4 regions of the Neorhizobium sp. DAR64860/K0K1 genome follow, and region 4 is predicted to be linked to each of the others. Evidence: predicted binding sites of a transcription regulator. Region 4 holds the regulator's gene; each other region holds the start of a gene.

Region 1 (7,658 bases), 1.2 Mb from region 4:
TCTGTGGTCTTAAGCCGCCCATCGGATGGGCGTATAGCTCAGCGGGAGAGCACTACGTTGACATCGTAGGGGTCACAGGTTCAATCCCTGTTACGCCCACCATCCTGATTAGCCGCAAGGCACGAAAGGCTTCTGGGAAACCGGAAGCCTTTTTCGTTTCAAGCCGTTAACCGACCGCATAACGTCCCGTCACCATTCTTCCATCCGTAACAATACCAATAGCGCGAGGCTTGCGGATGCGGGAGCTTGTGGGTCTGAGTTTGTGGCTGGCCTCTCGGCCAGTGGCACTCAGGCGGCCGGGGTCGTGTGGGGCTCCGGCCGCTTCAATAGCGCTTCACTTCCCGAATTTACCGCAAACAAAAGCCGCCCGTGGAAGCTCCAGGGCGGCTTTGCTGTGTTGATCCTTGGGGTCTTTCTTAGAAGACCACGGCGCCTGCCGTCAGTGCCAGAACCAGGAAGATCAGGAAGATCACGATAGCGATAAAGAACAGGATTTTCGCGATGCCCGCGGTGGCAGAGGAGACGCCGGAGAAGCCGAGGAAGCCTGAAATCACGGAGATGACGAGAAAGATGAGAGCCCATTTCAACATGGTATTATTCCTTCATATTTGATGCGGGAACAACGTGACAAAAGGTTCCAGGTTCCAGCGCCGTGATGGCCGCGAAGAAATATTCCGGCAAAAATGTGAACTACGCGTCGGCAAGCAGATGCACTCGTCCCGAGATGCCGATCGACACCCGGTCGCCTGACGCAAGCAGCTCGCGGCCGGGGATATCCAGGCGGAAGGAAATCTCGCCCTCGGCGATACCGTCTCCGGCGAGTGTTATCCTCGCATCAAGCGATGGCCCGCAGAAAACCACGTCGCTGACCACAGCCGAGACCCCGTTGTCCGGCGCGTATTCGATCCGGCTGACGGTAAACTGCTCAGGCCGGATCATGATCTGCGCCCGGCCGCGATAGGTGACGTCCGCAACCTCTAGCCGGCCGATCGGGCTGTCGGCTATCCCGTCGCTCACCATGGCCGGCAGCACGACCGCTTCTCCGAGAAAGGTGGCCGTCGCCCGGTCGACGGGTTTCAGATAGACCTCGCGCGGCGTGCCGACCTGGGCGAATTTTCCCGCCCGCATCACGACCAGCTCATCGGCGAAGGCAAGCGCTTCCGCCTGGTCATGGGTCACGAGAATGGTGGTGACGCCGGCAGCCGACAGTACGTCGGCCACAGCCTTTCGGGTGGCGGTCCTCAGGCCCATGTCGAGCGCCGAGAAGGGTTCGTCCAGCAGCATCAGCCGTGGCCTGCGGGCAAGCGCCCTTGCCAGCGCCACACGCTGCTGCTGGCCGCCGGAGAGCTGATCCGGCTTGCGGGCAAGCATCGCCCCGTCAAGTCCGACCATTTCCATCAGTTCCGCAGCCCTTGCCAGTTTGGCCGTGCGATCCGCATCCATGCCGAAACCGATATTGTCGAGCACCGAGAGATGCGGAAACAGGCAGCCGTCCTGCGCCACGATGCCGATATTACGTCGGTAGGCAGCGACATGCGCGTCCGCATTGGACATGATCTCGCCGCCAAGCGTGATCGAGCCGGCGTCAGGAACCTCGAACCCGGCGATCAGCCGTAGCAGAGTGGTCTTGCCGCAGCCGGAAGGGCCGACGATGGCCGTGCGGCTTCCGCTTTGGGCTGCAAGGTCGACACCGGCAACGGCTGCGACGGAACCGTAGCTCTTGGCAACGGAGGAAAGGGTAAGCAGCGTCATCGCCCGGCGATCTTTTTTGACTGGTGGTGAAGGAGAAGGGTGAGCGGAAGCGAAAACAGGATCATCAGCAGCGCATAGGGTGCGGCTCCCGCATAGTCGATCTCGCTGGTCAGCGCCCAGAATGCCATGGCAAGCGTGCGCGTGCCGTTGGGCGCAAGCATCTGGGTCGCGGTCAGCTCGTTCATGATGCCGAGCGAGGAAAGCGCCATGGCAGATGCAGCGCCGGGCGCCGCCAGCCGCACTGTGGTGGACCAGAGCGCCCGCGCGGGCGAACGTCCGAGACTTTCGGCCGCCTGTTCCAGCTCTGCCGGCACCTGCGCGATGCTGGCGCGCAGGCTGACCAGCGCCCGCGGCAGAAACATGATGACGTAAGCGATGACGATCGTCGCCACCGTCTGGTAAAGCGGCAGCATCACCCGGATCGAGATCGTCACCAGAGCGAGCGCGACAACCACGCCCGGCATCGAGCTTGCGAGATAATAGCAGCCTTCGAGAAACCGACTGGAACGCGTCGGGCGGCGCACCGAAAGCCAGGCGATCGGCACGGCGGCAGCAGCCGTCGCCACACCGCCGATCACGCAGATCGTCAGCGTCTGGGAAAGGGCCAACCCGATCTCGCTGAATTGCCAGATATCAGCACCACCGGCGATCAGCCAGCGCCCGAGCGTCAGCACCGGCACGCCAAGCGAAACCGCAGTAGTCACGACCGGCAGCAGCAGGCAGGGATATCGCCAGACGCCAAGCGAGGCGCGCACCGGATGGCGGGCAACGCCCGAGCCCAGCCGGGCATAGCGACGGCGGCCCCGCACAGCGGCATCGACGCCGATCAGCACGAAGCAGCAGGCCACCAGCACCAGCGCCAGCATATGCGCTGCAACGCCGTTGTAGGTGGACTGGAACTGGTCAAGAATTGCCGTCGTGAATGTGTCGAACCGGATCATCGCATAGAGCCCGTATTCCGACAGGAGATGCAGGCTGATCAGCAGCGCCCCGCCACACAGTGACAGTCTGAGTTGCGGCAACACAACACGCCGCATGACAGCAGCGGGCGAAAGACCGAGAGAGGCCGCCTGATCCTCCAGTGCCGGATCGATCAGCCGAAGGGCCGCCGACACGGGAAGGTAGACGAAGGGAAAGTAGGTCACGACCGAGATCGCGACGCCCGCTCCAAGCCCGTTCAGCCGCGGCCACATACCGATCCAGGCATAGGACTGCACGAAAGCGGGAATGGCGAGCGGCACGATGGCAAGCCAGGCCCATAGCTTTGCACCCGGCAGGTCGGTGCGCTCCGTCAGCCAGGCAAGCGCCGTTGCAAGAACCAGCGCGATCGGCACCGTGAAGACGATCAGCGCAACGGTATTGAACAGGAGGTCGCCGACACGGGAACGGAAGATCAGCTGCGATGCCGTTTCCCAGCCGGTCGCAACCGTTGCCCAGAACACGAACCCGAGCGGCGTCAGCGTCAGGGCGGCAATCGCAACGGCGATTGCCAGCGTCCAAGACGATCCGGCAAGGGGTTTCCCCGCAGGCTTCCGGCGCGGCCGGCTGGCAACCATGCTCTCGGTGGTAAACGTCATCGCGTGCTCAAGAAAGAAGAGACATCGCAGGTACGCCCTGCGATGTCCGTGCGCAACAGGATTCGATGGTGTTTAGAGAATGCCGGCGGCTGTCATCATGTCGGTGACCTTGGCATTGTTGAGGCTCGAAGGCTCGACCTTCGGCGCCTGAAGGTCGGCAATCGGAACGAGCGCCTTGTTGGAAGCCTCGTCCTTGCCGACGGCGTATTCGAACGAGGTGCCGTCACGCAGAATCTTCTGGCCGCCCTTGCCGGCAAGCCATTTCAGAAATGCCTGCGCCTGCTCCTTGTGCTTGGAAGAGGCCAGAATGCCACCGCCGGAGATCGACACGAAGGCGCCCGGATCCTGGTTCTTGAAGTAATGCAGCGCAACGTTCTTGCTGTTTTCGCCGGTCTTCGCCTGATCGCCGAAATAGTAGTAGTGATAGATCAGCGCGCCTTCGAACTGGCCCGCATTGACGGCCTTCATGGCGGTGGAATTGCCACGCACGGCAGTGAAGTTCTCTTTCATGCCCTTCAGCCAGGCAGCGGTTTCCGGCTCACCCTTCAGCTGCAGAAACGCGCCGACGATCGCCTGGAAATCGGCACCCGACGGAGATGCGGCCCAACGGCCCTTCCATTCGGGCTTGGCGAGATCGAGCATCGATTTCGGCAGCTTGTCCTCGGTGAGCTTGGTCTTGTCATAGGCAAACACGGTGGAGCGCGCGGCAATTCCGGTCCAGTGACCGTTGGCCGGGCGGAACTGCTCGGGAACGAGATCAAGCGTTGCCTTGTCGACAGGCTCAAACAGCCCCTTGCCATCGACAAGCGCCATGGCCGGCGAATTTTCCGTCAGAAACAGGTCGGCCGGCGAGTTGGCGCCTTCCTGCACAATCTGGTTTGCCATTTCGAGGTCGGATCCGTTGCGCACCGTAATGACGATGCCGGTCTCTTCCTTGAAGCCCTCGACCCATTCCTTGGTCAGGCCCTCGTGCTGGGCGTTGTAGATCGTCAGGCTGTCGGCGACCTGCGCGTTGGCCGGCATGGACAGAGCGAGTAGCGAAACGGCGAGCGAAGCTCCGGCCGAAAGAGCAGACAGAATTTTCAAGTTTGCCTCCAATTTATAAGCGTCATCGCATCGATAGCCAAAGCCGACCTGCGTAGTCAAGTTTAAGAATCGAACGGGGATGGAGACCGATTGCGGCAAATGCCGGCGAATCAGGTAGAGCTGAAACGAACACATCAAGAACATGCCTCGGAAGCTGAATGTCGGTTGCTTATCTGGAAAAATTGAACGAGGCCCAGCGCCGCGCGGTCGAACATGGTTCGGACGTGCCGGATGGCGGCGCGGCGGGACCGCTTCTGGTGATTGCAGGCGCAGGCTCCGGCAAGACCAACACGCTTGCCCATCGCGTCGCCCACCTGATCGTGTCGGGCGCCGATCCGCGCCGCCTGCTGCTGATGACGTTTTCCCGCCGTGCGGCCTCCGAAATGGGCCGCCGCGTCCAGCGCATCTGCCGTGAAGTGATGGGTGCAAAGTCCGGCGTCATGACCGATGCGCTCGCCTGGGCCGGCACGTTTCACGGCATCGGCGCAAGGCTGTTGCGGATCTATGCCGAACAGATCGGCCTCGACCAGGAATTCACCATCCACGACCGTGAGGATTCCGCCGACCTGATGAACCTCGTTCGCCACGAGCTCGGCTTCTCCAAGATGGAAAGCCGGTTTCCGACCAAGGGCACCTGCCTTGCCATCTATTCGCGCGCCGTCAATTCCGAGACGCCGCTGGACGAGGTGCTGAAGACCTCCTTCCCCTGGTGCCTTGCCTGGGAACCACAGCTGCGCGACCTGTTTGCGTCCTATGTGGACGCCAAGCAGGCGCAGAACGTGCTCGATTACGATGATCTTCTGCTCTACTGGGCGCAGATGATGAGCGAGCCGCTGATCGCACAGGATGTCGGCGAGCGATTCGATCACGTCATGGTCGACGAGTACCAGGACACCAACCGGCTGCAATCCTCGATCCTGATGGCAATGAAGCCCGGCGGCCGGGGCCTGACGGTGGTGGGCGACGACGCCCAGTCGATCTACTCGTTCCGCGCCGCCACGATCCGCAACATCCTCGATTTCCCCGCGACCTTCGATCCGCCCGCCAACATCGTCACGCTCGACCGCAACTACCGCTCGACCACCACCATTCTGGCAGCGGCCAACGGCGTCATCGAACTTGCTCGCGAGCGGTTTACGAAAAACCTCTGGACTGACCGCCAGTCGGAGGAGCGGCCGCGTCTGGTCACCGTCAAGGACGAGACCGAACAGGCGAGCTATATCGTGGAAAAGATCCTCGAGAACCGCGAAACCGGCATGCTGCTGAAACAGCAGGCCGTGCTGTTTCGTGCCTCGCACCATTCCGGCCCGCTGGAAGTGGAACTGACCCGCCGCAACATTCCCTTCGTCAAGTTCGGCGGCCTGAAATTCCTCGATAGCGCCCATGTCAAGGACATGCTGGCGGCTTTGCGCTTTGCCCAGAACCCGCGCGACCGGGTTGCGGGTTTTCGGCTTCTGCAGCTCATTCCAGGCATCGGCCCGCAAACGGCGGCGAAGATCCTCGATGCGATCGCGGCCGATCCGGAACCGCTGGCCGCACTGCAGGAAATTCCCTCGCCTCCAAGGTCCGGCGAAGACTGGCCGGCCTTTGTCGAGATGCTCGGCGCCGTCAGGAAAAGCGAAGGCTGGCCTTCCGAAATCGGGCTCGCCCGCCAATGGTACGAACCGCATCTTAGCCGCATCCACGAAGATGCCGACACCCGCAAGGCCGACCTTCTGCAACTGGAGCAGATCGCTTCCGGCTACGCGTCGCGCGAACGCTTCCTCACCGAACTGACGCTCGATCCGCCGGATGCCACCAGCGACCAGGCCGGCGTGCCGCTGCTGGACGAGGATTACCTGATCCTTTCGACAATCCACTCCGCCAAGGGCCAGGAATGGCGCTCGGTTTTCCTGCTCAACTGTGTCGACGGCTGCATTCCCTCCGATCTCGGCACCGGCACGACAGCCGAAATCGAGGAGGAACGGCGGCTGCTCTACGTGGCGATGACGCGCGCGAAGGATCACCTTCACCTGATCACGCCGCAGCGTTTCTTTACCCACGGCCAGCATTCCCAAGGCGACAGGCACGTCTACGCCTCACGCTCCCGCTTTATCCCGGCAACGCTGCTGCAGTTCTTCGAAAGCACCGCCTGGCCGGTGGTGGCGCAAATGACCGAAGCCGAACGCCAAGCCCGCCACCAGATCCGCATCGACGTAACCGCAAGAATGCGCGGCATGTGGCGCTGACCGTCACAAGTTGCGCGAACGTATAGGCAAGCTGCCTGACAATGGAGATTGCGTGTTGGAAATATCGTCGCTTGAAACCGCATTCTCGATGAAGGAGCCGGTCATCGGCCTCCGATTTGCATCCGAAGACCTGTCCGATTTCATCACGTCCGAATCGAAATTTTCGGATTGCCGGTTCAACGATTGCATCTTCGATGGCGCGAAGATCAGGGAATGCGAATTCATCAGCTGCAGCTTTTCCAACTGCTCCTTCAAGGAAGCCGAGTTTTTCAACTGCATCTTCGTCGATCGCGAAACGCAGGCAGGATCTGCGTGGAATTACTGCGACCTCAACGAGGCGAAGTTTAAGGCCTGCAACCTTTCCAACAACCGCATCGTCAAAAGCGAAGCCTTCCTGCTCGAGATCACCGACTCGTCGGCTGTCGGTCTGCAGTTCGATGCCGAGGTTCATCGCAAGATCAGCAAGCGCATGATGTTTGGCGGCGTCGTCTTACAGCGTTGCAAGCTGCAATACGCGGTGTTTGCGGCCTCAAGCTACGAAGAGAGCCGGTTCGAGAGCTGCGATCTCAGAGACTGCTCGTTTGTCGACAGCAATCTCAGCCGCGTCAGCCTGATGGGATCGAGCCTCAACAATATCGATTTCACCGGCGCGACCCTGGATTTCGCCAACCTCTCGCAGGCGACCTTCGATGAGATGGATCTTGCAGCCATGGCGTCGTTCAAGGGCATGACTGTCAGCCGCGACCAGCACGAAAACCTGCTCCGCTCGATGGGAATTCTGACGTCGGGATAAGCAGCAGACACAACCGGTGGGCGGAAAGGCTTTCCTTTCAAACCGAAAAAGCATTAGAGCGACCGTTCTGCGTCGAAGGAGACTGAAGTGGACAGCAATCAATCGGCAAGGGCCTCGCGGGCGACGTCGTCAGCCCAGCCGGCCCCGTCGACGAAGAAGGCTGCAGCGTGGATGCTGACGTCGATCAGCCTGCTGCTGCTGATGGCGATTTCCGGCCGGATC
Region 2 (7,658 bases), 250 kb from region 4:
ACCTTCGATCTTCTGGGCGATATCGAGAAGACGGCCAACGACCGGCTCCTTGTCGACCTCTTCCTGAAACTTCGGCTCTTCCTCGATCGCCTTTGCCAAGGTGGTCGGATTGGCCGGGTTGTTGGGCACCAGTTTGCAGATGCGATCGACCTGGCCATAGGGCATTTCGAGAACGCGGCCGACGTCGCGCAGTGCTGCGCGGGCCTGCAGCGAACCGAAGGTGATGATCTGCGCCACCTGCTCGCGGCCATATTTGCGCTGCACGTAGCGGATCACTTCTTCGCGGCGATCCTGGCAGAAGTCGATGTCGAAGTCGGGCATCGAGACGCGGTCGGGATTGAGGAAGCGTTCGAACAGCAGCGAGAAGCGCAGCGGATCGACGTCGGTGATCGTGAGCGCATAGGCAACCAGCGAGCCTGCACCGGAACCGCGACCCGGACCGACCGGGATGTTCTGCAGCTTTGCCCATTTGATGAAGTCGGCAACGATCAGGAAGTAGCCCGGAAACTTCATCTTCTCGATGACGCCGAGCTCGAAATCGAGCCGTTCGCGATAATCCTGCTCGGTGAAGCCCGCGGTGATACCGAGTTCGGCCATCCGGTTCTCGAGGCCTTCGACCGACTGACGGCGCAGCTCCGCCGTTTCGGCGCGCTCCGCTTCTGCCGGATCGTCGGTGGCGCCGGTGAAGCGCGGCAGGATCGGGCTGCGGGTCTTCAGGATGAACGAGCAGCGCTTGGCGATCTCGACCGTGTTATCGAGCGCTTCCGGCAGATCGGCGAACAGCTTTGCCATTTCGGCACGGCTCTTCAGGTAATGGTCGGGCGTCAAACGGAAACGGGTATCGTCGGATACGATCGCATTGTGCGCGACGGCCATCAGGGCATCATGGGCGTCGTAATCGGACTGACCTGGGAAGAAGGCCTCATTGGTCGCGACCAGCGGCACATCCTGGTCGTAGGCAAGATCGATCATCCGCTGCTCATGACGGCGGTCGTAAGTGCCGTGACGCTGCAGTTCAATATAGAGCCGATCGCCAAAGGCCTGCTTCAATGACAGGAGGCGCGCCTTTGCGAGTACGGTGTTGCCATCCTTCATTGCCACGTCGACAGGGCCACCGGCAGCACCTGTCAGCGCGATCAGTCCTTCGGTGCCGCCATCTTCCAGCCAGGCGCGGCAGATATGCGTTGCCGCCTGCCCTTCTCCATCGAGATAGGCGCGGCTGACGAGATCCACCAGCCGCTCGTATCCCTTGGCATTGGCGGCGAGCACAACGATTGCCGGCAGCTTCGCCAAATGGCCGTTGCGGCGATCGTCTGGCTGATCCTCCATGTCAATCGACAGCTGGCAACCGATGATCGGCTGAATGCCATCACCGATGGATTTCTGGGCGAATTCCAGCGCGACGAAGAGATTGTTGGTATCGGTGACGGCGATCGCGGGCTGATTGTCCGCGATGGCCTTGGAGAGGATTTTCTTAAGCGGCAGCGCACCTTCCAGAAGCGAATAGGCGGAATGGACGCGCAGATGCACGAACTGTGGCGTCGCTCCCAAATCCTCCGATTCCGATTGTAAAGTCGCTGCGTCCGCCATCTGATACCCATTCCTTGAATCGGGTCATTGTCCGGCGCGGGGGCTTCAGAGTCGAGTCAAGAATGGTCTTCTCAACCTCTTTCCGCTTGCGCCCGCCGGCTGGGCGAGCACGGACCGGCTCACATCACCAGCATGATCATCGACAAGCTGGCAACGAAAGTTGCAATGGAGGCGAATGCGGCAATATCACGAAGAAGGTCAGTCATCGTCGTCTCCCGTGTTCGTTTATGTTGGCACTTTGTTCTCTTTTCGTGCCAACGTCAATAGTAGAACAAAACGGGAATAGAAGATTCTGACCGATGGTTAATGCTGCTTGCTGGCTGGAGGTAACCAGCGCTCCATAGGACCAAGCCGTTGCCGGCCGACGCACGCGGTCGGCAGCCAAACGCCAGCCATCGCTGCGGATCGCTGACGTGACGTCATTCCATGGCAGCAGTGTCCATCGCACGCCCCTTCGAGGATGTGACGATGGACACTATCGGATTAGGGGCACGCTTTGGGGATCAGTGCGTTCGCTAGAACTCGACGACTTTGCCGCCCTCGATCGTGACGCGACGATCCATGCGGGCAGCGAGATCATGATTGTGGGTGGCAATCAGTGCAGCAAGCCCTGACTGGCGCACCAGCGCCTCCAGCGCTTCGAACACGTAGGATGCAGTCTTCGGGTCGAGATTGCCGGTCGGTTCGTCGGCCAGCAAAAGGCGGGGCGCGTTGGCCACCGCACGGGCAATCGCCACGCGCTGCTGTTCGCCACCCGACAGTTCCGACGGGCGGTGTTCGCCGCGATGACCGATTCGCATGTAATCGAGAAGCTGGCCCGCGCGTTCGCGCGCTTCCCCCTTTGAAAGGCCGCCAATCAGCTGCGGCATCATGATGTTCTCGATCGCCGTGAATTCCGGCAGCAGATGGTGAAACTGGTAAACGAAGCCGATGTCGGAGCGACGGATCGAGGTGCGCTCTTCATCCGACAAACCGTTGCAGGCCCGACCGCCGATCGTCACATCGCCAGCGTCCGGATGTTCAAGCAGGCCTGCCAGATGCAAGAGCGTCGATTTGCCGGTACCGGACGGGGCGACGAGCGCCACGATCTCGCCGCTCACGAGCGAGAAGTCTGCCCCGTTGAGGATCGACAGGCTCGTCTCCCCCTGGCCGTAGTGACGTTCGACGCCTGAGAGATTGAGGACGGTTTTACGCGGGACAGCCATGGAGACCTATTCGTATCGGAGGGCCTGGACAGGATCGAGCTTCGATGCTCTCCATGCCGGGAAAATGGTGGCGAAGAAGGACAGGACCAGCGCCATGATGACGACCGAGAAGGTCTCGCCAAAACTCATTTCGGCCGGAAGCTGGCTGAGGAAATAGAGCTCCGGATCAAACAGGATGGTGCCCGAGACCCAGGAGAAGAACTGTCGGATCGATTCGATGTTGAGGCAGACGATAACGCCGAGCGCGACGCCGGCAAACGTGCCAACGATGCCGATAGCAGCACCCGTCATGAAGAAGATCCGCATGATGGCGCCGGAACTCGCGCCCATCGTGCGCAGGATTGCGATATCGGAGCCCTTGTCCTTCACCAGCATGATCAGGCCCGAGATGATGTTCAGTGCCGCGACCAGCACGATCAGCGTCAGGATCATGAACATCACGTTGCGTTCAACCTGAAGCGCCGAGAAGAAGGTCTGGTTGCGCTGACGCCAGTCGGTGATGAAAATCTGGCGACCGGCAGCCTGCTCCACCAGCGGACGCATGTCCTCGACATTGTCGGGGTGATCGATGAACAGTTCGATCGACTGCACCAGCCCTTCGGCATTGAAATAGAGCTGCAATTCCTCAAGCGGCATGTAGATGATCGTCGCGTCGTATTCCGACATGCCGATCTCGAAAACGCCGGACACGGGATAGGATTTAACGCGCGGATTGACACCCATCGGTGTCACGTCGCCTTCGGGCGAAATCAGCGTGATCTGGTCGCCGGCCGAAATGCCGAGCTGCGAGGCAAGCCTGGAGCCGACAAGAACGCCCTGCCCCGACGCGAAGCCGACGATATCGCCCTGCTTGATATTACCAGCAACTTCCGTGACCTTCTCAAGGTCTTCCGGCCGTACGCCGCGCACAAGAGCGCCGGAACCGGCGCCACCCTTGCCGGATGCCAGCGTCTGCCCCTCGACAAGCGGCAGGGCCATCTTGACGCCGGGAACGGCAGCGAATTTCTTGGTCAGTTCGGCGTAATCGGTGAACGGCTGGTCGATCGGCTGGATCACCATGTGGCCGTTGATGCCGAGAATGCGGGAAATGAGCTCGGTGCGAAAGCCGTTCATGACCGCCATCACGATGATCAGTGTCGCGACGCCAAGCATGATGCCGACGAAAGAAAAGCCCGCGATGACCGAGATGAAGGCTTCCTTGCGGCGCGAGCGCAGGTAGCGCCAGGCGACCATTCGCTCGAACGACGAGAAAGCGCCAGCCCGCGGAGACTTGTCGACCTTCTCTGGTTCACCACTCGTCGCGATGCTCGCCATTCACGCTTCCTTACACATGGAGCGCGCGGGAGGCTTCCCGCGCTGCTGTATCAGATATGCCTGCCTAGCCTGTCGTCAGACTGGCCCGGCGAGACGTCGGTGTCCGATCATCCGGCGACGCGGTTGAGCGCCGCTTCGAGCGTCATGACGTCCCGGGCTGCGGACTTGCGGTCCTTGACCTCGACCTCGCCGTTGGCGGCGGAGCGCGGACCGACGATTATCTGTACCGGAACACCGATCAGATCCGCTGTCGCGAACTTGGTGCCGGCGCGTTCGTCGGTATCGTCAAGCAGCACGTCCTTGCCGGCCTTGTTGAGCTTTGCGTAGAGATCTTCCGACAGACGATCGCATGCCTCGTCACCGGGCTTCATGTTGATCACCACGACATCGAACGGCGCAACGGATGCCGGCCAGATGATTCCGTTATCGTCATGCGATGCTTCGATGATGGCGGGAACAAGGCGTGTCGGCCCGATGCCGTAGGATCCCATGTGGACAAGATGTTCCTTGCCATCAGGGCCCTGCACCTTTGCGCCCATCGGCTCGGAATATTTCGTGCCGAAATAGAAGATATGGCCGACTTCGATGCCGCGGGCAGAGAGGCGATCGGCATCCGGGATCTGATCGAAGGCCGATTCGTCGTGCATTTCGGACGTCGCGGCGTAGACCGATGTCCACTTGTCAAAGATCGCCTGCATGCCGGCGACATCGTCGAAATCGGTGTCTTCGCCGGGAATGTCGAAATTGACGAAGTCGCGGTGCGAAAACACTTCCGACTCACCGGTTTCGGCAAGGATGATGAACTCGTGGCTGTGGTTGCCGCCGATCGGGCCGGTATCGGCACGCATAGGAATGGCGCGCAGTCCCAAACGATCGAAGGTGCGCAGATAGGCCGCGAACATCTTGTTATACGAATGGACGGCGTCTTCCTTGTTGAGATCGAAGGAATAGGCATCCTTCATCAGGAATTCGCGCGAACGCATGGTGCCGAAACGCGGACGGATCTCGTCGCGGAACTTCAGCTGGATATGATAGAGGTTGAGCGGCAAGCTCTTGTAGGACTTGACGTAGGACCGGAAGATATCCGTGATCATTTCCTCGTTCGTCGGTCCGTAGAGCATCGGCCGCTCCTGGCGGTCCTTGATGCGCAGCATTTCCTTGCCGTAGGCGTCGTAGCGACCGCTTTCCTGCCACAACTCGGCCGACTGCAGCGTCGGCATCATCAGCTCGACGGCGCCTGCCCGGTTCTGCTCTTCGCGGACGATCTTGTTGACCTTGTCCAGCACGCGCTTGCCAAGCGGCAGCCAGGAATAGATGCCCTGGCTCTGCTGACGGATCATGCCCGCACGCAGCATCAGCCGGTGCGAGACGATTTCCGCTTCCTTGGGGTTTTCCTTCAGGATGGGCATAAAATAGCGGGACAGACGCATGGACGTTTCCGGTTTCCGAGGCGTTCCCCAGATAACAAGGGAATCGGCCGTTTCTTGGATTGAACTTTGACGGCGTACATAGCCGTTCGAGGGCGCAAATGGAACCCATAGCGCACGCTGCGGAACAGCAGATTGCGCTTGCAAGGGCTGGAGCTCAACGGTTTGATGACAAGCCCTGCGACAAATTCGTCCACGGGAGATTTTTGCCAAACTGTGTCAAAAATGCAAAAAAATCGAGTGACAAAGCACATTCGTTGGGCTAGGTTCAGCTCACAAAAGAGGCAAGGAGTTCAAATTCTTGCCAGTTCGCGGTCAAGTCTTGGGAGGATCAGATCTCTGGCGCGCTCGTCGCAGCCCCGGCAACGGAATGAGTATCACGCGAAACTGAAAAACAAGGCTTAACCGCCTTGTTTTTTTTTGGCCTGCTCACAGGCCGGGCCGCTTCTGCAGAAATCCAGAACGAAAGCTGCAGTTCGTCGCTGCTATGCCTGAAGAAAATGACAGCCGGATGACACGTCCGCCAGCAGCGCCCTACTCAAATGTCGGCATTAAGTTGGGAATGCTGTCGATCCCGAAGCCAAAATAGGTGGAGGCGAGATGGTAGGTGAGGTAGAGCGCCGCCGAGATCACGGTCGTCAACAAGATGACCCTGCCTCCGCGGAATCGAACGGGCGCACTTTCAACCGTCCCGATCATCACTTCCCCATCATCCTGCTGACTGCGATAGCCAAGCGGCAGGACGGCGAACAGAACCGTCCACCAGAGAATGAAATAGATCGCAGCGACGGTCAGCAATGGCATGATGTGTCTCCTCCGCACTACCTATAGAACAGGGGATGCCGGGCGCAAAGGACGAGGTTCGATATTTCCCGTCCGGCCAAGCGCTGCGAGATTGATTCCGCAGACGCAGCCAACATGCTGAAATGCTAACACATCTGCCCGGCCCCGAACCCTCTTGACGCTTACAGCGAGGAGAAGGTGTCGGAGGCCGTGGGCAGACTTGGTTTGGCGACGGCGCCTTAGACTTTGGAGACGAACACCGTCACGACCGGCTTCTTGCCCCAGGCCAGGTTGGCCGCGGAGCGGACGGAGCGACGCACGGCTTCGCGCAGCATGTCGAGATCCTTGCGGCGGGCGCGCGGGATGCTTTCGATCGCATTGAGAACCGCGTCATAAAGCGTGTCCTCCATGTCCTCGCCCTCATAGTCGACCTCCGGCATGCCGAAGGCAACGACGTCGGGATCGCTCAGGAAGTCGAAGCGGCTGTCGAGCAGCACGTTGACCGAGACGTGACCGGCAAAGGAGAGCTTGCGGCGGTCGCCGATACCCATTTCCTCAAAGTCGCCGATCAGCTTGCCGTCCTTGAAGACGCGGCCATGTGGCGCATCGTCGATGACCTGGGCCGGGCCCGGTGCGAGACGCAAAATATTGCCGTTGCGCACGCGCGGGATGGTCTTGATGCCGGCGGTGGCGCCGAGCGCTGCCTGGGCGGTAAGGTGGGCTGCCTCGCCGTGAACAGGCACGAGGATCTCCGGTCTGGTCCACTCGTACATCTTCAGAAGTTCATTGCGGCGCGGGTGGCCGGAAACATGCACAAGCGCATCCGAGTCGGTGATGATCTTGATGCCCTGTTCGATCAGCGCGTTCTTGATTTCGATGATCGGCTTTTCGTTGCCCGGAATGGTGCGCGAGGAGAATACGACCGTATCGCCCGCAGCAAACGCGACGTTGCGCATCTCGTCGCGGGAGATCTTGGCAAGCGCTGCGCGCGATTCGCCCTGGCTGCCCGTCAGGATCACGACGACCTTGTCGCGCGGGATATAACCGAACTCGTCTTCGGAGATGAAGGGCTTGATGCCTTCCATGATACCGAGATCACGGGCAACGGCAACGACGCGCTTCAGCGACGAGCCGAGCAGCAGCACTTCGCGGCCGGCGGCGTCCGCTGCTTCGGCGATCGAGCGGATGCGGCCGACATTCGACGAGAAGGTGGTGATCGCCACCCTGCCCGCAGCATTTTGGATGACCTGGCGCAGGCCTTCCGACACTTCTTCTTCGGAGGGGGAAACGCCTTCGCGCAGCGCATTGGTGCTGTCGCACATCAGTGCGAGAACGCCCT
Region 3 (7,658 bases), 460 kb from region 4:
CATCGTCATCATCACCGGTCGAAGACGGATCGCGCACGCCCGTTCGATCGCCTCGCGGCAAGACGCGCCCTCGTTGCGCAGATGGTTGGCGAACTCGACAATCAGAATGCCGTTTTTCGCCATGACCCCGACAAGCAGCACAAGCCCGATCTGGCTGTAGACGTTGAGACTGGAGCCGGTCAGCACCAAGGCGAAGGCAGCGCAGGCAAGCCCCAGCGGCACGGTGGACATGATGATGATCGAAGACAGGACGCTTTCGAACTGCGCCGCAAGCACCAGGAAGATGATGGCGATCGCAAAGCCGAATGTCAGCGCCATGCCGCTCGAGTTTTCCTTGAGTGTCGCAGCCTCTGCCAACGGTATCAGACGTGATCCAGCTGGCAGGAGCGGCTGCGCAAGCTCGGTCGCCGCCTGGACCGCCTGACCGAGCGAGACACCGTCCTTGAGGCTGGCCGAGAAGGAGACTGCCGCAAGCCGCTGTTCGCGGTTGAGCCTCGGCGCCACGGCCCGTTCCTCGAGCGTCGCGACGGTGGAGAGCGGCACCATGCGGCCATCCTTGGCCTTCAGAAAAATGTTCTCAAGATCCGTCGGGTCATCGATCGGACGCGTCGTCGATGTCAGCTTGACCGGCGTCGCCTCGCCGTCGACAAACACGTCCACCACAGATCGGCCTTCGAGAAGAGACTGCAGCGACGTGCCGAGATTGGTGATGTCGATTCCGAGATCCGATGCCCGCTCACGGTTCACCGACACGAAGATCTGGGCTTGGGTGGGCTCGTTGTTGAGGCGCGGCGTATCGAACAATCCGCTCGCGCGAAGCTGGTCCACCAGTTTCAGTGCGGCGGCCGTCAGCTCTTCATGATTGGTGCCGACCATCGCCATCTGCAACCCGTTGCCGGCACCGCGGATACGCAGACTGTTCTGCTGCGTCGCGAAGGCGCGAAGCGAGGGCACGGTCGCGGTGGCCGCGTTGATATCTCGGACGATATCGGCCTGGCTGCGCTCCCGCTCGGACCAAGGCGCGAGGGTCAGAACCATGAAGCCGTTATTGGTGGCGCCACCCTGCCCCGAGATCGAATAGATGTTCTGGATCTCGCCGGACGCCACGAGCGGCTGCAGTTTCTCTTCGATCTGCTGCAGCTTGTCGCGCATATATTGCAGGCTGATGCCTTCGGGCGCCGTCGCCCGCAGCATGACCATGGCCCGGTCTTCCGGCGGGGTAAGTTCGCTCTTGACCGTCTTGAAGGCCATATAGCCGGCACCGCCGAACAGCAGCGCGAAGACGATTACGATCGCCGGCGCGCCAAGGCAGGCATGCAGCGTCACCCGGTAGAAATTGGCAAACAGCGTTCCGAACCGGCCAAGCAGGCCGTCGTTCTTTTCCTGTATCGGCTTGGTCAGCATGCGCGACGCAAGCATCGGGCAAAGCGTCAGCGCCGTGACCGAAGACAGCGCGACGGCAAACGCCAGAACGAAACCGAACTCGCGGAACAGGCCACCCATCTGGCCGGGCAGGAAGGACAGCGGAATAAACACGGCGGCAAGCGTGGCGGTCGTCGCCAGCACCGCGAAGAAAACCTCCTGCGTGCCGATCACGGCGGCCGCGCGCGGACCCATCCCCTCGGATCGTCGCCTCACGATATTTTCGAGAACGACGATCGCGTCATCCACCACAAGGCCGGTCGCAAGAACGATTGCAAGAAGCGTCAGAATATTGATCGAGAACCCGACGGCATAGATTGCGACCAGCGTACCGATCAGCGCCACCGGCATGGTCAGCGCCGGGATCAGCGTCGCCTTCCAGTCGCGCAGGAAGAGATAGATGACGGCAATGACGATCGTGCCTGAGAGCGCCAGCGCGATCTCGACCTCGTGCAGCGCGCCTTCGATGAAGACCGCATCGTCACTGGTGATGGCAATGCGCGTGCCCTCGGGCAGCGTCTTCTGAAGATCGGCGACGGCGGCCCGTACACCTTCCGAAATGCTGAGCGTGTTCGATTGCGCCTGGCGCAGCACGCCGAGACCAACGCCCGGAACGCCGTTCGATCGCAACGCCGTCGTGCCGTCGTCCGGCCCCAGCATCACGGTTGCCACATCGCGCAGCCGGACATTGTTGCCCAGCATGACGTTTTCGAAATCTTCGGGCTTGGTCAGGCTCGCCGTCGCGCGCACGACAATGTCCTGCGTCGAGGATTCCAGCGACCCGGCGGGCACGTCGAGCGCAGCCGTCGATAGCGCCTCGGAGAGGTCTGCAATCGTCAGCCCACGACTGGCAAGCGCCGTCTGGTTCACGTCGACGCGGAAGACCTTTTCCTGGTCGCCGTAGAGTTCCACGTCAGCGACGCCGTCAACCGACGCAAGCCGGTCGGACACCTCGTTATCGACGAGAAGCGTCAGGTCTTCCATCGACAACGAGTTGGACGTAACGGCAAGCCGCATGATCGGCTGGCTGTCGGAATCGGCCTTGATGATGCGCGGTTCGTCCACGTCGTCAGGCAACTGGCCGGTGACACGACCAAGCGCATCGCGCACGTCGTTGGCGGCCACCGCAAGATCGGCGGTGTCGTTGAATTCCAGCGTGACACGGCTCTGGCCGAACTGCGATTCCGACGAAACGGCCTTGAGGCCGGCGACCCGGGCAACCGCGCCCTCGATGATATCGGTCACCTCCTGGTCCATCGTCTGGGCAGAAGCGCCGTCATAGGTGGTGCGGATGGTGATGACCGGCTGGTCCACATCCGGCAACTCGCGCACCTCGACGCCGGCAAGAGCGGCAAGGCCTGCGACGACAAGAAGCGTGTTGAGAACCGCGGCAAGGACCGGCCGCCGCACAAAAAGCGCGGTAAAGCTGTTCTGCTTTCCGGAAGACTGGCCGGACGACCCGTTGTTATTGGCGTTACCGCTGTGGCTGCTGCTCATCGGCTGGCGACCTCCGGCGGCTTTTCACCGGCGATGCGGACGGCACCATTTTCCCGGACCCGTTGCAACCCTTCGGTTGCCACGACATCGCCATCCTTCAGATTGGCCGAGACGAGGATCGCATCGGGATTGCGCTGGATGACCCTCACCCGCTCCTTGACCGATTTGTGATCGACGATATGCCAGACGAACGAGCCTTTCGCATCCCACTGGACTGCAAGCGGATCGACGCTTGGAAAGGTCTCGCCCGGAAACCGCATCGTCACGCCGAAAGACATGCCGGCGCGGAGTTCGTCATCAACATTGGGAATTCTGGCACGAATGCGGATCGTACGGCTTGCAGGATCGACCCTGTTGTCGACGGCCTCGACCGAACCCTCGAAGGTGCGGCCTGGACGCGAGACGGAGGCGGCCTCGACCGGCATGCCAGGCTTGACCTGAACCGCGAAACGCTCCGGCGCCCAGAAATCCACCAGCAGCTTGGTACGGTTGTCGATCGTCACGATATTGCTCGCGGTCGTGACGTTGTCACCGATATTGACCGCGACGATGCCGACGATCCCATCGATTGGCGCAACGACCGAGCGACGCTTCAGCGCCAGTTCGGCGTTGGTGACCGTCAGCTGCGCCGTTTCGGATGCGATCTGCGCGTCGAGCACGTCGAGGCGGGAAAAGCTCTTGAGGTTCCGGTAGGTATCGGATTTCTCGCGGGCACTGCGCAGCACGACCTGCGCCTGATCGCGCAGGATGATCTGCTCGTCGTCATCGAGCTGCGCAAGAATCTGGCCCTTTTTGACCATGTCGCCGGATTTGACGAGGATCTCGTTTACGGTGCCCGTCGCCTGCGGCATCACGATAACCGACTGGATCGCCTCGCCGTCACCGATCGCCGACAGTCTGTCGTTGACCACACCGGTTCCGACGGGTCTGGTTGCAACCAACACCACCTGGCTCTCACCGCCGCCCCGCTGCCCGCCGCGCGATGACGAAGCCGGTGCGCCCGCAACCGTTGCGGCCGCCGGCTCGGCGACATCAGGATTGATGGAAGTCACCATGCCTGCGGGAACGCCCATCGAAATCAGTGACCGCCCGGCATCTGCCGACAGGTAGACCCAGAGACAGAGCCCTCCGAGCAGTACCGCAACCGACATCAGAAGCTGGTTCCAGATCCGCATTCATTCCTCGCAAGTCTATCGATAAGTGGTGCAAGTATCCCCGTTTCGCGCCCAACTGGCAAGGTCGAGGAACCTACCTTACTGTTTTGTAACATCACGCGATTTCACGGATGTGTCAGAGCTTCAACGACACGGATCCGGACAATTCCTAGGGGAAACATAGGAATGAAAAGAGAACATCGGCTGGTCTTTCGAGCCCGAATCACTACATTGGCCGGATGAGTAACAGTTACGACGACATCCCTTTCTTCGATGAGGAGCCGAAGCCCGCCCCCCGCAAGGCGCGAGGCGAAGACCAATCGGACCAGCGCCCGGTGCCGGCATCGGCTGGTAACCATGGTTCGGCTGCCGTTCCTGCTGGTGGTGCCGGCGGCGCCTCCGGTGGTCTGGGGATCGCGGCGCGGGCCATGGCGGCGCGCGGTGGCAACCGGCCCTCACCCGACTATATGACCGGCCTTAACCCGGAACAGCGCGAAGCGGTCGAGACCTTGGATGGTCCCGTTCTGGTTCTGGCGGGCGCCGGAACCGGCAAGACGCGCGTGTTGACCACCCGTATCGCTCACCTGCTGGAGACTGGCCGCGCCTATCCGAGCCAGATTCTCGCCGTGACCTTTACCAACAAGGCGGCGCGCGAGATGAAGGAGCGCATCGGCGTTCTCGTCGGCGGCGCCGTCGAAGGCATGCCGTGGCTGGGCACGTTTCACTCGATCGGCGTCAAACTGCTGCGGCGCCATTCGGAGCTGGTCGGCCTGCGATCCGATTTCACCATCTTAGACACCGACGACGTCGTGCGCCTGATCAAGCAGCTCATCCAGGCGGAAGGTCTGGACGACAAGCGCTGGCCGGCCAAGCAGTTCGCCGGCATGATCGATGGCTGGAAGAACAAGGGCCTGTTGCCGCCCGACATTCCGGAAGGCGACGCCCGAGCTTTTGCCAACGGCAAGGGCCGCGAACTCTATGCCGCCTATCAGGCCCGCCTGCGCACGCTCAACGCCTGCGATTTCGGCGACCTTCTGCTGCACCCGATCGCCCTGTTCCGCAAGGCACCGGATCTCTTAAAGGAATACCATCAGCGGTTCCGCTATATCCTCGTCGACGAGTATCAGGACACCAATACGGCCCAGTATATGTGGCTGCGTCTGCTCGCTCAGCGTCCGAAGGATGTGCCGCAAAACGTCTGCTGCGTCGGCGACGACGACCAGTCGATCTATGGCTGGCGCGGCGCCGAAGTGGAAAACATCCTTCGCTTCGACAAGGATTTCCCGGGCGCCAAGGTCATCAAGCTCGAGCGCAACTACCGCTCGACAGAGCATATCCTCGGCGCTGCCGGCCATCTGATCGCCCATAACGAAGGACGCCTCGGCAAGACGCTGTTTACCGACCGGGTCGATCCCGAGGACGAAAAGGTGATCGTCCACGCCGCCTGGGATAGCGAAGAGGAAGCCCGTGCCGTCGGTGAGGAGATCGAGCGGCTGCAGCGCGGCGATGGTCGCAGCGATTCCAAGAAACACGCGCTGAACGACATGGCGATCCTGGTGCGCGCCTCGTTCCAGATGCGCGAGTTCGAAGACCGGTTCGTGACGCTCGGTCTCAACTACCGCGTCATCGGTGGCCCGCGCTTTTACGAGCGGCTCGAGATCCGCGATGCGATGGCCTATTTCCGCATGGTCTGCCAGCCGGCTGACGACCTGGCCTTCGAGCGCATCGTCAACACGCCGAAGCGCGGCCTCGGCGACACCACGATCCGCTACCTGCATGACAGCGCCCGCGCCCGCGATGTGCCCATGCTTCAGGCCGCAAGCGAAATGATCGAGACCGACGAGCTGAAGCCGAAGGCCCGCAAGGCCCTGTTCGACGTCGTGCAGAATTTCCGCAACTGGCAGGCACGTCTCGAAACCGTGCCGCATACGGAACTGGCCGAGCAGATCCTCGAAGAGTCGGGCTATACCGACATGTGGAAGAACGACAAGACCGCCGAAGCGCCGGGGCGGCTGGAAAACCTCAAGGAACTGATCCGCTCGATGGAGCAGTTCGAGAGCATGCGCGGCTTCCTAGAGCACGTCTCGCTCGTCATGGATGCCGAGACCAACGAGAACCTCGATGCCGTCTCGATCATGACGCTCCACTCGGCCAAGGGTCTGGAATTCGAGACCGTGTTCCTGCCCGGCTGGGAGGAAGGCCTGTTCCCGCACCAGCGCGCGCTGGACGAAGGCGGCCGTTCCGGGCTGGAGGAGGAACGTCGCCTCGCCTATGTCGGCATCACCCGCGCAAAACGCCGCTGCCACATCTGGTTCGTCTCCAACCGGCGTATTCACGGCCTGTGGCAATCCACAATGCCCTCGCGCTTCCTTGATGAACTGCCGCCGAGCCACGTCGATGTCGCGGCATCGGAATCCTCAAGCTTCGGTGGCTATGGCGGCCGCGGCGGCTATGGCCAGTCGCGCTTCGACAAGGCAGATGCCTTCGCCGGCAACTCCTATTCGACGCCCGGCTGGAAACGCGCCCAGGCCAACAAGACAGATGCCACCCGCGACAACTGGGGCAGCCGCTCCGGCCACGCCGTGGAACGCATCGGCTACGGCGAAAGCGGCCCCCGCGGCCGCACGATCGACGGCGAGCTGGTCGCCAAGTCGACAACCGACACGCCCTCAAAATTCACAGTCGGCGACCGCGTCTTCCACATCAAGTTCGGCAACGGCAACGTCACCGCGATCGAAGGCAACAAGCTGACGATCGAGTTCGACAAGGCAGGGCAAAAGCGGGTGCTGGACGGGTTCGTGGAGAAGGCGGGCTGACGAGACGTCTACTCACTCGCAAACGAGGGTCGTGACCATGATGAGGGCTTTAGAATTCGATGAATGACATCTCCCTCAGCAACAGCGACGTCGTCGAACTCACCGCATGGCGCCGCCGGCTTCATACCATGCCTGATGTCTCCGGTGAGGAAGCGGAGACGGCGCGCGAGGTGATGCGGTTCCTGTCGGAGACCGGTCCGGACGCGGTGGTCGAAGGTATTGGCGGCACCGGCGTCGCGGTCGTCTACGACAGTGGCGTGCCCGGAATGACGGTGATGCTGCGCGCGGAACTCGATGCTCTTCCGATCGAGGAACTCGGCGACCCCGAGCACAAGTCGAAGGTATCGGGAAAAAGCCATATGTGCGGCCATGACGGGCATATGGCAACGCTTGCGGCGGTCGGCCGCGCGCTCGGACATCGGCGGCCAGCGAAGGGTCGTGTCGTTCTCCTGTTCCAGCCGGCGGAGGAAACCGGCGCCGGGGCGGCAGCGGTCCTTGCCGACGACAAGTTTCGGGACCTGACGCCCGATATCAGCCTGTCCCTGCACAACATGCCGGGCATCCCGCTCGGCCACGTTCATCTGAAGGACGGCCCGACCAATTGCGCGTCGCGCGGCATGAAAATCATCCTGACCGGCAAGACTGCCCACGCGGCATGGCCAGAGACCGGGATCTCGCCGGTTTCGGCCGTGGCCAGGCTGCTGCCAGCCCTGAGCGGTATTTCGGCAGGCTCTGTCGAAAACGACGACCTCGTGCGAGCGACCGTGAC
Region 4 (7,658 bases):
TTCGCCATCGAAGCGCAGGTTCTGGTATGCGGCATCTTCGAGAATCGCGATATCGAGTTCGTCTGCCAGTGCCAGAAGCTTTTCGCGGCCTGCGAGATCGATCGTCTCGCCGGTCGGATTGGAGAAGTCGGCGGACAGATAGGCAAACTTCACCGAGCCACCGGCTTTCGACGCCGTCTCGCGATAGGCTTCCGGCGTGCGGTTGCCGTTGACCGAGAGCTGATCGTAGGTCGGCTCATAGGCATTGAACGCGGAGAGCGCACCGAGATAGGTCGGCCACGTGACGAGCGCCGTATCGTTCGGCGACAGAAACAGTTTGCCGAGGTAATCGAGCGCCTGCTGGGAGCCTGACGTGATGAAGACGTTGTCGGCGGTACAGTCGATACCGATCTTGGCGACATCGGCCACGATCCAGTCGCGCAACGGCTTGTAGCCTTCGCTGACGGAATACTGCAGCGCGGAGTTCACCTGAGCGCCTGAGAAGATATCCGCATAGGCCTTCTGGAATTCCTCGGCCGGAAACAATGCCGGATCCGGAATGCCGCCGGCGAACGAAATGATATCCGGCTGCTCCAGAAGCTTCAGCAGTTCGCGAATTTCGGAGGCTTTCATGCGGCTGGAGCGTGTCGCGAAAATATGGTCCCAATCAAGCACGGGCGTTTCCTTTTATTTCAATATTCTTGGCTTTGGTTTACATAAGTTCCGACAGGTCAACAATGCTGACCTATCGGTTTTTGGTACGGTGCGATCACGAATTGTAAAACGCAAAAGCCCGCGCAGATGGCGCGGGCTCTCGGATAGTCTGCCTCAGTCGACCGGAATGATCAGGCCTTGAGGATCGAGCGGCCCGCGTAGGCGGCCTGCGGCCCAAGCATTTCCTCGATACGGATCAGCTGGTTGTACTTGGCCAGACGATCAGAGCGCGACAGCGAACCGGTCTTGATCTGTCCGCAGTTGGTGGCGACGGCGAGATCCGCAATCGTCGAGTCTTCCGTCTCACCCGAACGGTGGGACATGACGGCCGTGTAGCTCGCCTTATGCGCTGTTTCGACAGCATCGAGCGTCTCGGTGAGCGATCCGATCTGGTTGACCTTGACGAGGATCGAGTTGGCTGTGCCCTGGCGGATACCATCGCGCAGACGGGCCGAGTTGGTCACGAACAGGTCGTCGCCGACCAGTTGCACCTTGGAGCCAATCTTGTCAGTCAGATACTTCCAGCCGGTCCAGTCGTCTTCCGACATGCCGTCTTCGATCGAGATGATCGGGTACTTGCCGGCAAGTTCTGCCAGGTAATCGGCCATTGCTTCCGGCTCGAGCGAACGGCCTTCGCCTTCCAGCTCGTACTTGCCGTTCTTGAAGAACTCGGTGGCTGCGCAATCAAGCGCCAGGTGGACGTCATCGCCCGGCCGGTAGCCGGCCTTTTCGACCGACTTCATGATGAAGTCGAGGGCTTCCGGCGCGCTCTTCAGGCCCGGCGCGAAACCGCCTTCGTCGCCGACATTGGTGTTGTGGCCCTGCGCTGCCAGTTCCTTCTTGAGGACGTGAAAGATTTCTGCACCCATGCGCACGGCATCCTTCAGCGTCTCAGCGCCGACGGGCATGATCATGAATTCCTGGAAATCGATCGGGTTGTCGGCGTGAGCGCCGCCATTGATGATGTTCATCATCGGGACCGGCAGAAGATGGGCGGAGGCGCCGCCGATATAGCGATAGAGCGGCAGGCCGGACAATTCGGCGGCGGCCTTGGCAACGGCAAGCGAAACGCCGAGAATGGCGTTTGCACCCAGGCGCGATTTGTTCGGGGTGCCGTCGAGCGCGATCAGGGTCTTGTCGATGTGGATCTGGCTTTCGGCATCGAAGCCGCCGATCGCGTCGAAGATCTCGGTGTTGACGGCTTCGACAGCCTTTTCGACGCCCTTGCCACCATAGCGCTTGCCACCATCGCGAAGTTCGACGGCTTCATGCGCGCCCGTGGAGGCGCCCGACGGAACGGCGGCGCGGCCCATCGAGCCGTCTTCCAGATAAACATCCACCTCGACGGTCGGGTTGCCACGGCTGTCCAGAATTTCGCGAGCGATGATGTCGGTAATGGCGGTCAAGGGTCTCTCCTCGGTTGATGTGCGAGCCTGAATTCGCAGGCTCAGCGAACAGGCGTGTCATCGACATTGTGCGATCGTCGATGACACGCGGATTACAATCCAGTCAATTCGGCGGTTTTTCGACGCCGTCAGCCTTTTGCGATGGCGTCGAAGGCCAGCAGCTTTTCCAGAAGCCGCGGCATGTCCTTCAGGTGGACCATATTCGGACCGTCGGACGGTGCGTTGTCAGGGTCTTCGTGGGTCTCGATAAAGACGCCAGCAACGCCGACGGCGACGGCTGCCCGCGCCAGCGTTTCGACAAATTCGCGCTGGCCGCCGGAAGAACCGCCCTGGCCGCCCGGCTGCTGAACGGAATGGGTCGCATCGAAGATGACAGGGCTTCCGAGAGACGCCATGATCGGCAGCGAACGCATGTCGGAGACAAGCGTATTATAGCCGAACGAGGCGCCGCGCTCGCACAGCATCACATTCGGATTGCCGCTTTCGAGGAACTTCGCCTGAACGTTCTTCATGTCCCAGGGCGCCAGGAACTGGCCCTTCTTCACGTTGATGGCGCAACCCGTCTTTGCGGCCGCGACGAGCAAGTCGGTCTGGCGCGACAGGAAGGCGGGGATCTGCAGGATATCGATCGTATTGGCCACGAGGCCGCACTGCTCTTCCGTGTGGATGTCGGTCAGAACCGGAAAGCCGTATTCCTTCTTGAGATCGGCAAAGATTGCCATCGCGTTGTCCAAGCCGATGCCGCGCTTGCCGGAGATCGACGTGCGGTTGGCCTTGTCGAAGGAGGATTTGTAGACGAGGCCGATGCCGAGCTTCTTGCAGAGTTCGACAAGCGTACCCGCGATCATGAAGGCGTGATCACGGCTTTCCATCTGACAGGGACCGGCAATCAGCGAGAGCTTTGCCGTGTTGGAAAAAACGACTTTCGAACTCCCCTCGCCCACGGACACTTCAGAATTGGCGGAGACTGTCATTTCACTATTCCTCGAAACCGAAAACCACACCTTGCCCCGGGGCTGCCGACACGATCACGCGGCCATCCCTGCGGATGAATGCGACGTCATTAGCAGCAAGGGTGATCTCTGTCACGGCGAGATCGGTGGTCTTAAAGATGATCCCGCGCGCAGCGAGGCGCGACGATAACAAGGGCTTCATCGAAGACCGGAACTCGTCGCTGAACGTGTCGTTGGATTGAATGCGGATGCTGGCATTGGCAGCTTCGATCCGCAGACCGTCTTTCCCTTGCTCGGGCTGAGTCTCGAACACGGTTTCGAAAAGCGGCAGAAACTCCAGCGGGTCATCTGCAGAAAAGACGATCTCTCGAAGGCCTGTAACGGCGTTTGCGTGCTCATCAAGACCACCGCGATCTGCCGGTAATGCGGCCATGCGCTGGCAGGAAAACAGCAAGATGTCATCGACCTCGGGGACTGCCGCGAACGCCAGACGGAATGAGACTTCGCTCTCCCCACCATCGGGCAACTGCATCGGGCGGGAGAACTGAAGCATCTCGCCCGCAGACATGTGCCCGTCCACAAAACGGCTATGATCGGCCGATGCATCCTGCGTCCCGACGACCACCGCCGATAGACCTTCCCTTTTCCGCTGGCCGCGAAAGCGGATGTCGCGATCGGTGAACACGTTGCCTCGTTTTGCCGCAAGCGAGGCTTGCCGACGGTTAACAATGGCCAGTGGCTCGAGGTACGAGCCATCCGCGAAGAATATGCAGGCATTGGCTGTGCCGAAAGGGTGAACACCTTCAGGTGCCACAGTAAAGCCGAGAGCGGTCAACCTCCCCCGCGCTGACGCCAGATCTGCAACGGGCAGAACCAAATGATCGACTGACTTGTTACCCACTTACACCCCCAAAGTCTTATTCCGCAGAACATTGGCTATCGCGGGAAACTCGGCAAGTGCTGCGCACGAACTGAATACGTGATCGAACGCTGAAATGAGACTATTCTTGAGCAGAAATTTGGGGCTTGCGGAACACAGATAGAACATATAGCGTCCGTTCTGCATTTGTTTCCAATTCTGAGGGTCCCGTCCATGCTGACACGCAAGCAACAGGAGTTACTTCTGTTCATCCACGAGCGGATGAAAGAATCAGGCGTGCCGCCGTCGTTTGACGAAATGAAGGACGCTCTCGACCTTGCATCGAAGTCCGGCATCCATAGGCTGATCACCGCGCTCGAGGAGCGTGGCTTTATTCGCCGTCTGCCGAACAGAGCACGCGCGCTCGAAGTGATCAAGCTGCCTGACGCCTATGTGGCGAACCTTCATCCGCGACGGGGATTTTCTCCCAGTGTCATCGAGGGAAGCCTCGGCAAAACGCAACCGGTCGTCGCTCAGAAGCCGGCGCCGGTCATGGCGGACAATCCGTTCTCGACAAACATTCCGGTCATGGGTCGAATCGCTGCCGGCGTGCCGATCTCCGCGATCCAGAACAACACCCACGACATCGCCGTTCCGATCGAGATGCTGGGTTCCGGCGATCATTACGCGCTCGAAGTGAAGGGCGATTCGATGATCGATGCCGGCATCCTCGATGGTGATACCGTCATCATCAAGAATGCCAGCACCGCAAGTCCGGGCGATATCATCGTTGCCCTGGTCGATGAGGAAGAAGCGACCCTGAAGCGGTTCCGCCGCAAGGGTGCATCGATCGCGCTGGAAGCGGCGAACCCCGCTTACGAGACCCGCATCTTCCCGCCCGACCGGGTGAAGGTCCAGGGCAAGCTTGTCGGCCTTATTCGCCGCTATCATTAAGAACGCTGTTATCCCGGAGATGCGCAGCAACAGCCTCCGGGATGCCAAAGTCGAATTGTCGCGTTCGCCAGTCATAGAACCGGTGGACGGTCCACGGACGGCTTGAGGTCTGTGCGCTGTCTCGCATCGCCGCCGTAATCTTGATGTCTGGCGCTGTCGCGTTCGGAATAATGGTGATTTCCAGTGCGCCAGTCCGGCGCAACGTCCGCCCGCTGAGAAGCAAGGCGCCGGAGCGGCAAGTATCGAAGCGTGCGCCGGGCGAGACGATGATCCGACCGAAATCGCAGGCAAGATCGGTGTATCGGTTGTCTTCGACAGTGACGATCCGGATGTCCTGAGCAGTCTGCGCCGCGCACAGGATTTTCGGCAGACAGGCAAATCGTCCGGGCGTGAATGCTTGAAGAAAGCCCCTGACATATTCGATTTCCCGGCGCGTCAAATCCGGTCGCGAATGTGGTCTAGGTCGTCTGTCATCACTTTTCGCAAGGCTGGCACCTCGCGCTGGTTCCGAAGAGGCAAGAACCGGCAAGGCGAGCGGTTGTTCTCCGGTCTCAAGCACCAGCGCTCGCCGCCATTGATCGTAGATAAATCCCGGCGGCCGGGTTCGATTGAGGGTGATCTTGTCATCCTGGATCAGTCCCACTGACGCGCCGTCTTCGGATATGACGATATCAGGCCTCGGCGCCGAGCCTGAGCGGACCGCAAAGAGCAAAGCCACCGCCATGAACAGCGCGCCTGTCAGCCTCAGCGGCGTGCGCAGCAGCGTCAGAAGCAGAAAGCCTGCCGTCGCCAGCGGCAGGAAAAGAGGGTTCTGCCGGCCGATGGCAATATCGCCGCCCCATGCGGCAACGATCTCGGCAATGCGAATGACGATCCGCAGCCCCTCGCCCATGATGAACAGAAAGGGAGCATCCAGCCCGAACGGCATCAGCAACATGCCAACAAGCCCTGCCGGCATCACCACGAAGGAAATGATCGGCATGGCCGCGAGATTGGCCGCGAGGCCGTAGGTGGTCAGATGGTGGAAATGCTCGATCGAATAGATCGACGTCGAAGTACTGCCGATCAGCGACGTCACCACGATCCCGGCAATGAAATGGAACGTCGCCGCGACACCCGTTATCCACCGGTTGCTACCTTTTGTATCCTCCTTACCTTTCGCGAAATATCGCGTCCAGAGGGCGAACCCTGCCACCAGTGCCGCGGTTGCCGCAAACGACATCTGGAAACTCGGACCCAAAATCTCCGACGGCGAGATGGCGAGGATGATGATTGCCGAAAGGGCGACGTTGCGAAGGCTGATGGAGGGTCGATCGACGAGCACGGCGACCAGCATCACCGCCATCATGATATAGGCCCGCTCGGCGGAAACCCCGAACCCGGAAATCAGGTAATAGGCGGTCGCCATGACAAGCGCACCGAACGCGGCAAACTTCTTGATCGGATAGGCCTGCGCAAAGCCTGGAAACAGCGACAGGACGGAGCGAACGCCGACGAAGAAGATACCGGCTGCCAGCGCCATGTTGAGGCCTGAGATCGCGACGATATGGGCCAGTCCGGACAGACGAAGCGCCTCGGTCGTCTCACGGGAAATTGCACGGCGCTCGTCGGTCACGATTGCGGCAGCAAAAGCGCCCGCATCCCCCTTGACCGTATCGCGGATGCGATTGCCGATTGCGCTGCGAAGCGCAAAAAGCCCTCGCTGCATGTCCGACCATAACCCGGGTTGGTCATCGATCGCCAGTTGTACGCTAGGCGCGCCGTAAAAGAAGCCAACGGCCCCGATTTGATCGAAGTAGGAGGAGAAGGCGAAATCGTTCAATCCGGGAAGCGCCGGGCCAGAGGGTGGCGACAGACGGGCACGGCCGGAAACGCGCTCTCCGATGTCTGCAGGGTCGTGTTGGCTTCTGGCAAGAACCGAGACGCGCTGTGGCGGTCGTGAAAGCGAGGGCTCAGATGTCTGCTCGATCCTGAGGATATAGCGCCAGCGGCGCTGTGCATCGGCTTCGCGTCGTTCGACAATCCCGCTGATGGTCGTCGTGACGGGCGAATCGAGCACGACCGTCGAACACCGCCAGGTTTCGAGCGCTGCCAGCGCAGAACCGGAGAGAAGCAGGCAGAGTACAAGGTTGGCACGAGACAGTGGATGCGCGCGATACCGTGTCAGCCCTGCGGTCACCATCGAGATCGCAAGCATGGTTGCGAGAATGAATGGCGATGGCGTCCAAGGAAGTGCGAACCAGGTCGCAGCGCCGGCGCCTAGCAAGACAGGCAGGAAGAGGAACACATGACCGTGGGAAAGCTCCTCGCTCAACGACGTGCACAGCCATTTGGAAACGGGCCGGTCTCTGACCACGTATCCCAGGAAAACATCCTCGGAATGATGGTCGTTTCGACCATCATTCCTGACTTCCGCGGGCATTGTCTGCGATGCCGATTCGGGCGTCCAGAGTGCGATTGCGTGGGGTGTCGAAGCAAGCATCATCGGCTTGCTGCTGGCTGCCTCAAAAATCGCTCCGCCATTCGCCATGATGGTTTATCCCGCCGGCTCCGCTGCAGAGACGGTGATTGATAAACGCAACCTGCGCGTTTATATTCTCCTCGTCAACACATTCGCCAAGCTGCGGTTTTCCTTCACGTTACGGCCTCTTACACCATGAGGTTGGGCATCTTTTAAACGTGGCCTGCCTAAATTATTTTCGCGCTGCACAAAATGTCGCAGGAGCGCTTGGCATCACCTTTAGGATCATATAGCTAACTTGCGACGCTTAACTCTTATGGCGCTTTCTGGGC

The links. The regulator LexA, encoded in region 4, represses DNA repair genes until DNA is damaged. The targets are predictions, from matches to a motif close to TGTTCNNNNTGTGTTCNG.
Region 1: ACQY1J_RS07445 (ATP-dependent helicase) is a predicted target of LexA. The motif match lies at 4,541-4,558, and genes of this name have one in related genera.
Region 2: dnaE (DNA polymerase III subunit alpha) is a predicted target of LexA. The motif match lies at 1,858-1,875, and genes of this name have one in related genera.
Region 3: ACQY1J_RS10950 (ATP-dependent helicase) is a predicted target of LexA. The motif match lies at 4,256-4,273, and genes of this name have one in related genera.

Annotation. Positions count from the first base shown of each region.
Region 1 covers NZ_CP191459.1:602,539-610,196, reverse strand. The annotation lists tRNA gene ACQY1J_RS07470 (tRNA-Val) at 28-102, shown strand; gene ACQY1J_RS07465 (DUF1328 domain-containing protein) at 417-590, opposite strand; gene ACQY1J_RS07460 (ABC transporter ATP-binding protein) at 691-1,752, opposite strand; gene ACQY1J_RS07455 (ABC transporter permease) at 1,749-3,329, opposite strand; gene ACQY1J_RS07450 (iron ABC transporter substrate-binding protein) at 3,402-4,352, opposite strand; gene ACQY1J_RS07445 (ATP-dependent helicase) at 4,574-6,643, shown strand; gene ACQY1J_RS07440 (pentapeptide repeat-containing protein) at 6,696-7,436, shown strand; gene ACQY1J_RS07435 (DMT family transporter) at 7,608-7,658, shown strand, end outside.
Region 2 covers NZ_CP191459.1:2,003,295-2,010,952, forward strand. The annotation lists gene dnaE (DNA polymerase III subunit alpha) at 1-1,590, opposite strand, end outside; gene ACQY1J_RS14415 (ABC transporter ATP-binding protein) at 2,106-2,795, opposite strand; gene ACQY1J_RS14420 (lipoprotein-releasing ABC transporter permease subunit) at 2,802-4,109, opposite strand; gene proS (proline--tRNA ligase) at 4,217-5,539, opposite strand; gene ACQY1J_RS14430 (DUF1467 family protein) at 6,071-6,340, opposite strand; gene ACQY1J_RS14435 (ribonuclease J) at 6,559-7,658, opposite strand, start outside.
Region 3 covers NZ_CP191459.1:1,299,307-1,306,964, reverse strand. The annotation lists gene ACQY1J_RS10960 (efflux RND transporter permease subunit) at 1-2,919, opposite strand, end outside; gene ACQY1J_RS10955 (efflux RND transporter periplasmic adaptor subunit) at 2,916-4,094, opposite strand; gene ACQY1J_RS10950 (ATP-dependent helicase) at 4,313-6,889, shown strand; gene ACQY1J_RS10945 (amidohydrolase) at 6,958-7,658, shown strand, end outside.
Region 4 covers NZ_CP191459.1:1,757,063-1,764,720, forward strand. The annotation lists gene ACQY1J_RS13120 (PLP-dependent aminotransferase family protein) at 1-654, opposite strand, end outside; gene eno (phosphopyruvate hydratase) at 825-2,099, opposite strand; gene kdsA (3-deoxy-8-phosphooctulonate synthase) at 2,228-3,073, opposite strand; gene ACQY1J_RS13135 (VOC family protein) at 3,078-3,953, opposite strand; gene lexA (transcriptional repressor LexA) at 4,146-4,865, shown strand; gene ACQY1J_RS13145 (ComEC/Rec2 family competence protein) at 4,846-7,395, opposite strand.